Alkalihalobacterium alkalinitrilicum: one gene and its partner. The protein of the gene in region 2 interacts with the protein of the main gene of each other region in a pairwise test. Links are inferred from orthologs where the notes say so. Each region holds a gene or a part of one and is shown on either strand. Other genes may lie near its edges.

Region 1 (5,397 bases), 1.2 Mb from region 2 along the record:
TAATTGTTACTTATTTTCTCCTAACGATAAACGTGAATAAACGGTTCTTCATTAGGGTTTCTAACAATAATTGCTTCTTGGCCAACAACAGAAGTAATATAAACTTGAATTTTTAAGTTGCTAGGAAAACGTTGAGCAATTCGATCTGCCGAAAACTGCGTTAATGCAATAATCTCAGCCTTCCCTTGAAAACGAATTGGAATTTCAATCGTTAATTCCCTTAGTTGTTCATCTTTATAAGACCCCATTCCAACTACACCAACATAGTTATCAAAGAAATCATTGATCTCATCTTTAAACTTTAAAAAACGTTCAGCGTCATTTCGCTGTTCATTATTTGCAAGAGTAGAAGGGTAAAAATAATACTTTTGATTAATTCCTTGCCACCTATCAATTTGACGTTGTGGCTCAGCAAGACCCTTCATAATAAAATTACCAGGTACGATGGCTTCTCGTTTTTCCTCTTGAAACAGAGCAACAATGATTGGGACATCTTCTAATATTCCACCTTCACGATTTGGGGAACGCAAACGCGCCACCACTTCTTCGGCCATACGTTTGCCTTCTGACTCTAACTTGGACTGATTGATGTCCACCTCGTACCTGTATATCCGACCTTGCTCGTCATAAATTCGATAATTATAAATTGTATTCATGGATAGCCCGATGACAACTCCACCTAATTCAAGCTGTCCATTTGCATTTTCTACGAGATAATTATGTTCTAGTATATGAGAAAGGTAGCGCGGTTGGTTCTCTTCTTGTTCCCTTAATGTATCACCAGATCCTAGTGCAGGATTTAGACCATTTGGATTATCCGATTCATCATATCGCATTAACCAATTATTCAATTCAGTTCTAGAAATATATTGTCCTTCTCTAAAAAAATACTTATCTGGATCGAACCTTTCATTTGCCAGTTCCATTAAACCCAATTCCAAATGTTCTAAATCCAATCGATTGTGTACGACGGCAGTACTAAAGCCTCTAGCTTCTCCATGAGTATAAGAACCATCATATAAGACACTTCGATAATAATTTTCAGGTGTATATACTTCTGGACTCAATTCAACAGTTTGATCTTCCCCATACTCTTCCTCTTCTACTAACTGTTCTTCTGGTTGTAAAAAAGGAAAACAACCTGATAAAAAGATGACACTACAGAGTACAAGCGGTATCGCTCGTTTTATCATCTTCACCACTCCTCATCTATATTTCTAAAATGTTTGTTCATAAAGGAAATCGGTGAATTCCGTCTTAAACAAACGTTTATTTAAGAGGAGAAAATATCCATTTTCGCAACTTAGTTAGCAGTTTCTTGAATGAACTGTTCTTCACTCCATACGGTAATACCTAACTGTTCTGCTTTGGCTAACTTGGAACCTGCATCTTCTCCAGCCACTACTAAATCAGTTTTTTTACTAACACTTCCCGTAACTTTTCCGCCTAAAGCTTCAATCTTTTGCTTCGCTTCATCTCTCGTTAACTGGGTTAATTTCCCAGTAAGTACGATGGTTTTATTTAAGAATGGACTTTCCTTAACATCTTCAGTTGAAGGTAATTTAGGTCCTGTGTAAGTCATATTAACTCCAAGTTCACGAAGTTCACCAATTAAATCTTGTACCTCAACTTGTTCAAAGTAATTAACAATTGAATTGGCCATTTTTTCACCAATTTCATTTACTGATTTCAATGTCTCGAAATCCGCTTCTTGTATCGCTTCTATCGTTTCAAAATGCATCGCTAACGTTTTGGCTGCTTTAGCTCCAACAAACCGTATCCCTAAACCAAATAATAATTTCTCTAGCGAATTTATCTTAGTGGTCTCTATTGCGTTTAGTAGATTTTCAACAGACTTCTCGCCCATTCTCTCTAGTTCTATTAGTTGTTCTCGTTTCAACTTATAAAGATCCGCTACATCTTCGACGAGACCTTCTGCAAATAATTGAGCAATCACTCTCTCTCCTAAGCCATCGATATTCATCGCGTTACGGGAAACAAAGTGTGTTAAACCTTCACGAATTTGAGCTGGGCATTTCGGGTTAATACATCGTAATGCCACTTCCTCTTCAAGTCGAACAAGCTCACTTTCACATTCTGGACAGTGAGTTGGCATATGAAAATCTTGCTCTTCGCCCGTACGTAATTCAAGTAGTACGTTAACAACTTCTGGAATAATGTCTCCAGCTTTCTTTACGACAACCGAATCACCAATCTTTATATCCTTTTCACGAATTAAATCTTCATTGTGTAAAGAAGCGCGTTTCACAGTAGTCCCAGCAACCGTTACAGGCTCGAGGATCGCTGTTGGTGTCACTACCCCTGTACGACCAACATTTAAATCAATACCAGTCAATTTTGTTACAACTTCTTCTGCTGGAAACTTATATGCAATCGCCCATCGTGGACTTTTCGCAGTAAAGCCTAGTGTTTTTTGTTGCTCGAGGGCGTCAACTTTAATTACGATCCCATCGATTTCATACGGTAAGTTAGCACGCTTTTCAACCCAACTTTGGACATACTCAATTACTTCATCAATTCTTTTACAATAACGGCTTTCTTGGTTAATTTTTAGCCCTAACTGTTTTATATAATTCAATGCTTGATGGTGTGAGGTGATTGTTTCGTTTTCAATTCTACTAATTGAATAGAGAAAGATATCAAGATTCCGTTTGGCTGCAACCTTTGGATTTAACTGACGTAAGGAGCCGGCAGCTGCATTTCTAGGATTCGCAAATTTTTCTTCTCCCACAGCTTCTTTTGCCTCATTCAATGTCGTGAATGAGCTTTTCGGCATGAATGCTTCGCCACGAACTTCTATCGTGACTTCTTCTTTTAAGCGCAAAGGAATAGAACGAATCGTTTTTAGATTTTGAGTAATGTCTTCACCTATCGTGCCATCCCCACGTGTCGCCCCACGAACAAATTTTCCTTGTTCATATTTCAATGAAACTGCTAGTCCATCTATTTTCAATTCACAACTATACGTCGGTTCCCCGTTAGTTAAACCTTGCCTTACGCGACGGTCAAAGTCTCTTAAGTCGTCTTCATTGAATGCATTTCCTAAGCTTAACATAGGAACATCATGCTGTACCTTATCAAAAAATGGGAGAGGTTCTCCGCCAACTCGAACCGTCGGAGAATCACTCGTTATAAATTCAGGAAATTGCTCTTCTAGTGAGATCAGTTCCTGCATTAATTGATCATATTCGGCATCCGAAACAATCGGTTTGTCTAATCCATAGTAATGGTGACCATATTCATTTAGAAGCTCTCTAAGCTTTTCAATTCGAGATTTCGCTTCATGTTTTTCCATGTTATCGCCCCTTTCATTACACCTTTTTAATCGGCGCAAATTTTGCCACTAACCGTTTTACACCTATAGGCTTCGGAAAGGCAATATCGAGTTCAATATGTTCTCCTTCACCTTTCTTACTCACGACCGTACCAATTCCCCATTTTCCATGCTCTGCTTTATCCCCAACAGCCCATTCAAACCCTTCTCCACCTGAAGTCGATGCTACAGGTCTTGAAAATGTTACATTTCGTTTAGGCATACTAGGAGAATTAAGACGAGAGGTTTTAGCCCACATTGGCTCAGGCTTTTCCACTTCTTCTAAACAATATTCAGGAATTTCTTTGAGGAAGCGAGAAGGTGCATTCGCATTTGTACGACCAAACAATGTACGACTTCTTGCATTAGTTAGGTATAGCTGTTGCTCTGCTCGAGTAATTCCTACGTACGCTAGACGACGTTCTTCTTCCATTTCTTCCTCTTCAAAAAGAGACCGACTATGCGGAAAAACCCCTTCTTCCATTCCAATAATAAAGACAATTGGGAACTCTAAGCCTTTAGCAGAGTGCATTGTCATTAATGTAACCACTTCTGTTGGCTTTTCCTTATCTTCATCGAGTTGATCAATATCAGCAACAAGCGCAAGGTCCGTTAAAAATGCAATTAACGATTTATCCTCACTGCTTTTTTCAAATTCAACAGTAACGGATAAAAACTCATCAATATTTTCTAGTCGACTTTGTGCTTCTATTGTTTTTTCATTTTTCAACATGTCACGGTATCCTGATTTCTCCAAAACTTCCTCAACAAGTTCAGTGACAGATAAATACTCTTGCATATTAATCCAGTTATTCATTTGCTTCGAGAAATCATCAAGTTTACTAACAACCCTTGCACTGAGTCCAACTTGTTCAATTTCTTGAAGTACTTGAAACATAGAAATTCCTTGATTAGCTCCATATTCTAAAATACGGTCAACCGTTGCAGCTCCAATTCCACGTTTCGGAACGTTAATAATACGTTGCAAACTTATATCATCATCAGGGTTTGAAATTAAACGTAAGTAGGCCAAAACATCTTTAATTTCTTTACGATCATAGAATTTCGTCCCGCCGACAATGTTATATTCAATATTCGATTTAACAAGTAATTCCTCCATCACACGGGATTGAGCATTCGTACGGTAAAGTATCGCTACATCAGAGTTACTACTGCCGCTACGCGTCGCTTCTTTAATTTTTCCAATAACGTAATATGCCTCATCTTGCTCAGTATCAGCTTCATAACGAACAATTTTACATCCTTCTTCATTTTCAGTCCAAAGCTTTTTTGGCTTTCTTTTAGAGTTCTTTTCGATCACCTTGTTTGCTGCTTCTAAGATTGTTTTTGTCGATCGGTAATTTTGCTCTAACAAAATAACAGTTGCGCTTGGATAGTCTTTTTCAAATGAAAGGATATTAGCAATATCCGCACCACGCCAACGATAAATAGATTGATCCGAGTCTCCAACAACACAAATATTTTTATACTTTTCAGCAAGCATATTCACTAGTACGTATTGAGCTTTATTTGTATCCTGATACTCATCGACGTGAATATATTGAAATTTTCGTTGATAATATTCCAGAACTTCAGGTACAAGTTTAAACAGCCTAATCGTTGTCATGATAAGATCATCAAAGTCTAATGATTGATTTTTCCTTAACTGCTTCTCATACTCCACATAAACTTCCGCTGCAGTTTGTTCATACAGACTACTTGCTGTTTTGGAGAATTCTTCCGCTCTTTTCAATTCATTTTTGGCAGAACTAATCGTACCTAAAATACTTCTGGGCTCAAATTTTTTCGGATCAATATTTTTTGTTTTTAAAATTTGTTTAATCACGGACAATTGATCGGACCCATCTAATATAGTAAAATTGCGGCTAAACCCAATTCGGTCGATATCTCTTCTTAATATTCGGACACACATCGAGTGGAACGTCGAAATCCATATATTTTCGGCAGTTCCACCTACAATTTGAGCTACACGATCTTTCATTTCTCGTGCTGCCTTATTTGTAAATGTAATTGCGAGAATATTGTACGGCGCTACTCCCTTT
Region 2 (5,553 bases):
CACCAAGCCAAATTGTTGGTACACCTGCTGTAATTGTAACCCGTTCTTTCTCAATAAGATCTGTGATAACTTCAGGGGTAAAATTCGGCCCTGGTAACACTTGCTGTGTTCCAAACCATGTAGCCGCATACGGTAATCCCCATGCGTTAACATGGAACATTGGAACGATCGGCATACAAACATCATTTTCAGATATTGCCATTGTGTCTGCATTGCCAAGCATCATACTATGTAAAGTTAATGACCGGTGACTATAAATGACTCCTTTTGGATTTCCTGTTGTTGCGGAAGTATAGCACATACCTGCTGGAGCATTTTCGTCAATATCTTTTCTAAATTGAAAATCCTTGTCACCTTGCGCGATAAGTTCTTCATACGAATAGAGAGGTTCTAAAGTCGTTTCTGGAAGCTCTTCTTTATCCGTCATTAACACAAAGGCTTCAACTGTCTTTAACTCATCCTTAACACTTTCTATAATCGGCAATAAATCCTCATCAATAATTAAAATTCGATCGTTTGCATGATTAATAATATATGAGATATGTTCTTCAGATAGCCGAATATTCACCATATGCAGAACTGCACCTATACTCGGAACTGCAAAATAGGTTTCAAGGTGGCGATGTTGATTCCAAGCAAACGTCGCAACTTTATCACCCTCTTTAACCCCTAATCTTTCAAGTGAACTTGCCAGCCTCCGAGTTCGTTCACCAATTTCTTTATAACTTAATCGATGAATTTTTGATAACGTCCTTGATACTACACCCTTCTTAGGAAAAACTTTCTCCGCTCTCTCTAGCATTGAACTTATTGTTAGCGGTACATTCATCATATTAATCGCCCTCCCCTTCAGTACATTTCAGAAGACCGATTGCTCGGTCGGTTAATATGAATTTTATGAAAACTCTTACAAAATGTCAACAAAAACGACACAATTAGACAAAATATTTTTATTTTTCTATCTAATTTAACTTGAAAATTCACGCTAGTACACCATTCTCTATCTTGTTAACTTTAATGTCACACTATTTTATTTGAATAATGAATTCTTTCACATTAAGCACTAGAACTAAAGTTATTCACATGTTGTGGATAATTAAACTCACAAAGTGTGAACAAAAAATAAGTATTATTACTAGACTTTTTTTCCTTTTTTCTATATATGTGGATAAATAACCTTATTATCCACAGACTTATACACATTACTAACATTCATCAACAAGTTTAAACTTGTTGATGAATGTTAGTATAATAAAATGAAAATGAGTGAGACATTATTGAACAATAACGTCTCACTCATTACGTAGCTATACCATTTTAATTTGCAACGATATTAACAAGCTTTCCAGGAACAGCAATTACTTTTCTAATGGTTTTCCCATTTGTCGCTTCTTTTACTTTTTCATCTGATTGCGCTAGTTCTTCCATTTGCTCTTTACTTGCCTCTTTTGGAATGACTAACTTCGCTTTAACTTTTCCATTTACTTGAACAACGATTTCAATCTCATCTTCAACTAAATATTTTTCGTCGTATGTAGGCCAAGCCTCATACGCAAGTGTTTCCTGATGCCCAAGTTTATGCCATAGTTCTTCAGCTAAATGAGGAGCTACAGGAGCAATTAATTTCACGAAGCCTTCCATTAAAGACTTAGGAAGTTGTTCTTGCTTATATGCTTCATTAATGAAGACCATTAACTGAGAAATTCCGACATTAAAGCGTAACCCTTCAAAATCTTCGCTTACTTTTTTCACGGTTTGATGGTACGTACGCGTTAATCCTTCAGAACCCGCTTCATCCGTAATCATTGAGTTTAGTTCACCGCTTGCTTCATCAATGAACAAACGATAAATACGATCTAAGAAGCGACGCGCCCCATCCAAACCATTCTCTGACCATGCAATTGAAGCATCAAGTGGTCCCATAAACATCTCATACAAACGAAGAGTATCAGCGCCATGACTGTCAATAATATCGTCTGGGTTCACGACATTCCCTTTCGATTTACTCATTTTTTCATTATTTTCACCAAGAATCATCCCTTGGTTAAATAGCTTTTGGAACGGTTCTTTCGTTGGAACGACACCGATATCGTATAAAACTTTATGCCAGAATCGTGCATATAACAAGTGAAGGACTGCATGCTCTGCTCCGCCGATGTAAATATCAACTGGCAGCCAATGTTTAATCTTTTCTGGGTCAGCAAGCTTTTCACTATTTTTCGGATCAATATAACGTAAGTAGTACCAGCAGCTACCCGCCCATTGCGGCATTGTATTCGTTTCGCGTCGTCCTTTTTTCCCAGTATCTGGACAAACGACTTCTAACCAGTCTGTTGCGTTAGCAAGAGGTGATTCTCCTGTTCCAGACGGTTTAATTTCATCCATTTCAGGAAGAATTAACGGCAACTCTTGTTCAGCTACAGGCGTCATCGTTCCATCTTCCCAATGAATAATTGGAATAGGTTCACCCCAATAGCGTTGGCGACTAAACAACCAATCACGAAGACGATACGTAATTTTTTTCGTACCTTTACTTTCGACTTCAAGCCACTCAAGCATTTTCGCAATCGCATCTTCTTTATTTAAACCATCGAGAAAACCTGAGTTCACATGATGACCGTCACCTGTGTAGGCCTCTTCCTCAATGTTTCCACCAGCAACTACTTCTTTAATTTCAAGATTAAACTCTTTAGCAAACTCATAGTCTCTTTCGTCATGCGCAGGAACAGCCATGATCGCCCCTGTACCATAACTTACTAGTACATAATCAGCAATCCAAATCGGAATCTTCTCGCCATTCACTGGGTTGATGGCATACGCCCCAGTAAATACCCCTGTTTTTTCTTTCGATAACTCAGTACGCTCGAGATCACTTTTCGTTGCAACTTTTTTCTTATACGTTTCAATCGCTTCTTTTTGTTCATCTGTTGTGATTTGATCAATGAGTTTATGTTCTGGAGCTAACACCATATACGTTGCCCCAAATAACGTATCAGGGCGAGTCGTAAACACCGTAATCGCCTCATCAAAACCATCAATCATGAAGCTGACTTCTGCACCTTCTGATTTGCCGATCCAATTACGCTGCATATCTTTAATACTTTCAGGCCAGTCAAGCTCCTCTAAGTCCTCCAATAAGCGGTCCGCATATTTTGTAATTCTTAATACCCATTGCTTCATTGGACGTCGTTCTACAGGATGCCCACCACGTTCACTTTTTCCATCGATCACTTCTTCATTTGCTAATACAGTGCCTAATGCAGGACACCAGTTTACTGCAACTTCATCAACATAAGCTAAACCTTTATTATATAATTGGATGAAAATCCACTGTGTCCACTTATAATAATCAGGATCCGTCGTATCAACTTCACGATCCCAATCATATGAAAAACCAAGCGCTTTAATTTGTCTACGGAAGTTATCAATATTTTGTTGTGTGAAATCTCTCGGGTGTTTTCCCGTATCTAATGCATATTGTTCAGCTGGAAGACCAAAAGCATCCCAACCCATTGGATGAAGAACATTGTAGCCTTGCATCCGTTTCATCCTTGATAAAATATCCGTTGCCGTATATCCTTCAGGATGCCCAACGTGCAGACCTGCTCCTGAAGGGTAAGGAAACATATCTAAAGCATAAAATTTCTTTTTTTCTAACTCATCTACCGTTTTAAATGTTTTATTCTCTTCCCAATATTGTTGCCACTTCTTCTCGATTGCTTGATGTTGAAAAGACATTCTTTTTCCTCCTATTGATGGTTTATTAATATGTAATGGTTTAGTTCAATTTATTTTATAGACCAGTTTCGCTAAATCCACTGATCCTCCAGTCTATGACGCCATCAGCATCAACATATTCTTGAGTGTTTTGATAGACAAAGGCAACTGGAGAGCTGAAAAAAGTTAAACATCAGCTGTAAACTACCATATGACTCAATAAAAAAACCTCCCACCCCTAGCGTTATCGTTAGGGACGAGAGGTTGTTCACAATTGTAAAAATTCCCGCGGTACCACCCAAATTAGCATAAACAACAGATTTATACTCACTTTAGTAACCTTAACGCGGTATACGGCAGCAGCTACTAATCGTTCACTTCTGCAACTTTAAGGCGAGTTCGTGGGTATCATCGATTGACTTTCACCAACCGTCAATTCTCTAATTACGAGATACTTCACTACTATTCCTCTTCATCGTTATTAGCATGTGTAAAATTGTGAGAAAAATGATTAAAGTTATATTTGCTATTGTATGAACTTGTCGATTTTCTGTCAAGACCATTATTACCAATTTCCACTAAAAAAATACTATTTTTTTCAACTTAAGGTTGAAACGTTTGGTTGGTTGCATGTTCTTGAACTGATTTTGGTTGTTTCAACACACGGTCATACAAAGCTGTCGAAACGAAGGCCACAAAGAAAAGGATCATAATTGCATAGAATAACGTAACCATGCCAAAAGCTTCAGCAATTAGTCCGCCAATAAAAGGACCAACCATTCTTCCACCCGTAGCAACGCTATTCACAACCCCTTGATAAAATCCAGCCTTCCCTTCAGGAGCGAGCTTATGTGCAATTGTAGGGATCGCTGGCCAGATAAACATTTCACCAATCGTTAAAATGACCATTGCAGCAATGAACATCGAAAAAACTTGTGCCTGCGACAGCACAAAGAACGAAAATATAAATATAACTAATCCCGTATAGATTTGCGACTTTAACGTATGCACCCATTTACGAACAATAAAAGCAATTATCGGCTGACACAACACAATCATCGCGCCATTAATCGTCCACAGCACACTATATTGAGTTAGTGAAATTCCTAACTGTTGCGTATACACAGAAATATTCGACTGCCATTGAACATATGCGACCCAACAAATAAAATATCCTATAAGAACAATAAGTAATGCGATAAATGGTCGACTAAGCGAAAAATGCCTTTTTTGTTCAAATACATTTGAAGTAGCTTGTGATATTGATTTTTCCGCTTCGATTTTTCGAAATCCAATGACTGCCAGCAAAAGGAATAAACAATAAACGATTCCATTTGAAATAAAAATATAGTCCATTTTAATAGAAGCAACTACTCCAGCAAGCGCTGTCCCTAAAGCGACTCCTACATTTTGTGCAACATACATCGCGTTAAACGCTTTTCTACCACCTTCTGGCCATGCAGTACCTGCCATCGCATAAAGAGCAGGAAACGTCATCCCTGCCCCAAACCCAATGCCAACTAGAAGGGCGACATACCACAGAAATGTATGATTATAAGCAAGCACAAATGCACTGATGATTGTAATCGCAATCCCGTATATGATCGTTTTATAACCACCAATTCGGTCAAATAAGGCTCCTCCAATTAGATTTCCAATCACTCCTGCCCCAGCATTCATCATTAGAACGATGCCTGCAACCGATAAAGATTGACCTAACTCTTGATGTAAATAAATCGTATTTAAAGGCCAGATGAATGATGCACCTGTTACATTGATAACCATACCAATAACAAGCAACCAAATTGCTTTAGGCATACATAATTCTCCTCTTAT

Evidence for each region.
Region 1: the proteins of leuS (region 2) and ligA interact in binary tests that used the Escherichia coli proteins (3 or more experiments, as listed by UniProt). The link is inferred for Alkalihalobacterium alkalinitrilicum from one-to-one orthologs.

Annotation. Positions count from the first base shown.
Region 1 is NZ_KV917368.1:3,322,432-3,327,828, forward strand. What follows is about bases 811-3,752. They hold ligA (NAD-dependent DNA ligase LigA), read right to left. Parts: upstream 3,317-3,752; coding sequence 1,304-3,316; downstream 811-1,303. Other genes in these bases: BK574_RS16005 (CamS family sex pheromone protein), read right to left, coding at 811-1,193; pcrA (DNA helicase PcrA), read right to left, coding at 3,333-3,752. Also shown: more of BK574_RS16005, read right to left, coding at 21-810; more of pcrA, read right to left, coding at 3,753-5,397. UniProt on the Escherichia coli protein: DNA ligase that catalyzes the formation of phosphodiester linkages between 5'-phosphoryl and 3'-hydroxyl groups in double-stranded DNA using NAD as a coenzyme and as the energy source for the reaction.
Region 2 is NZ_KV917368.1:4,486,297-4,491,849, reverse strand. What follows is about bases 1,029-4,126. They hold leuS (leucine--tRNA ligase), read right to left. Parts: upstream 3,739-4,126; coding sequence 1,318-3,738; downstream 1,029-1,317. In the rest of the region: BK574_RS21790 (long-chain fatty acid--CoA ligase), read right to left, coding at 1-832; BK574_RS21780 (MDR family MFS transporter), read right to left, coding at 4,321-5,535.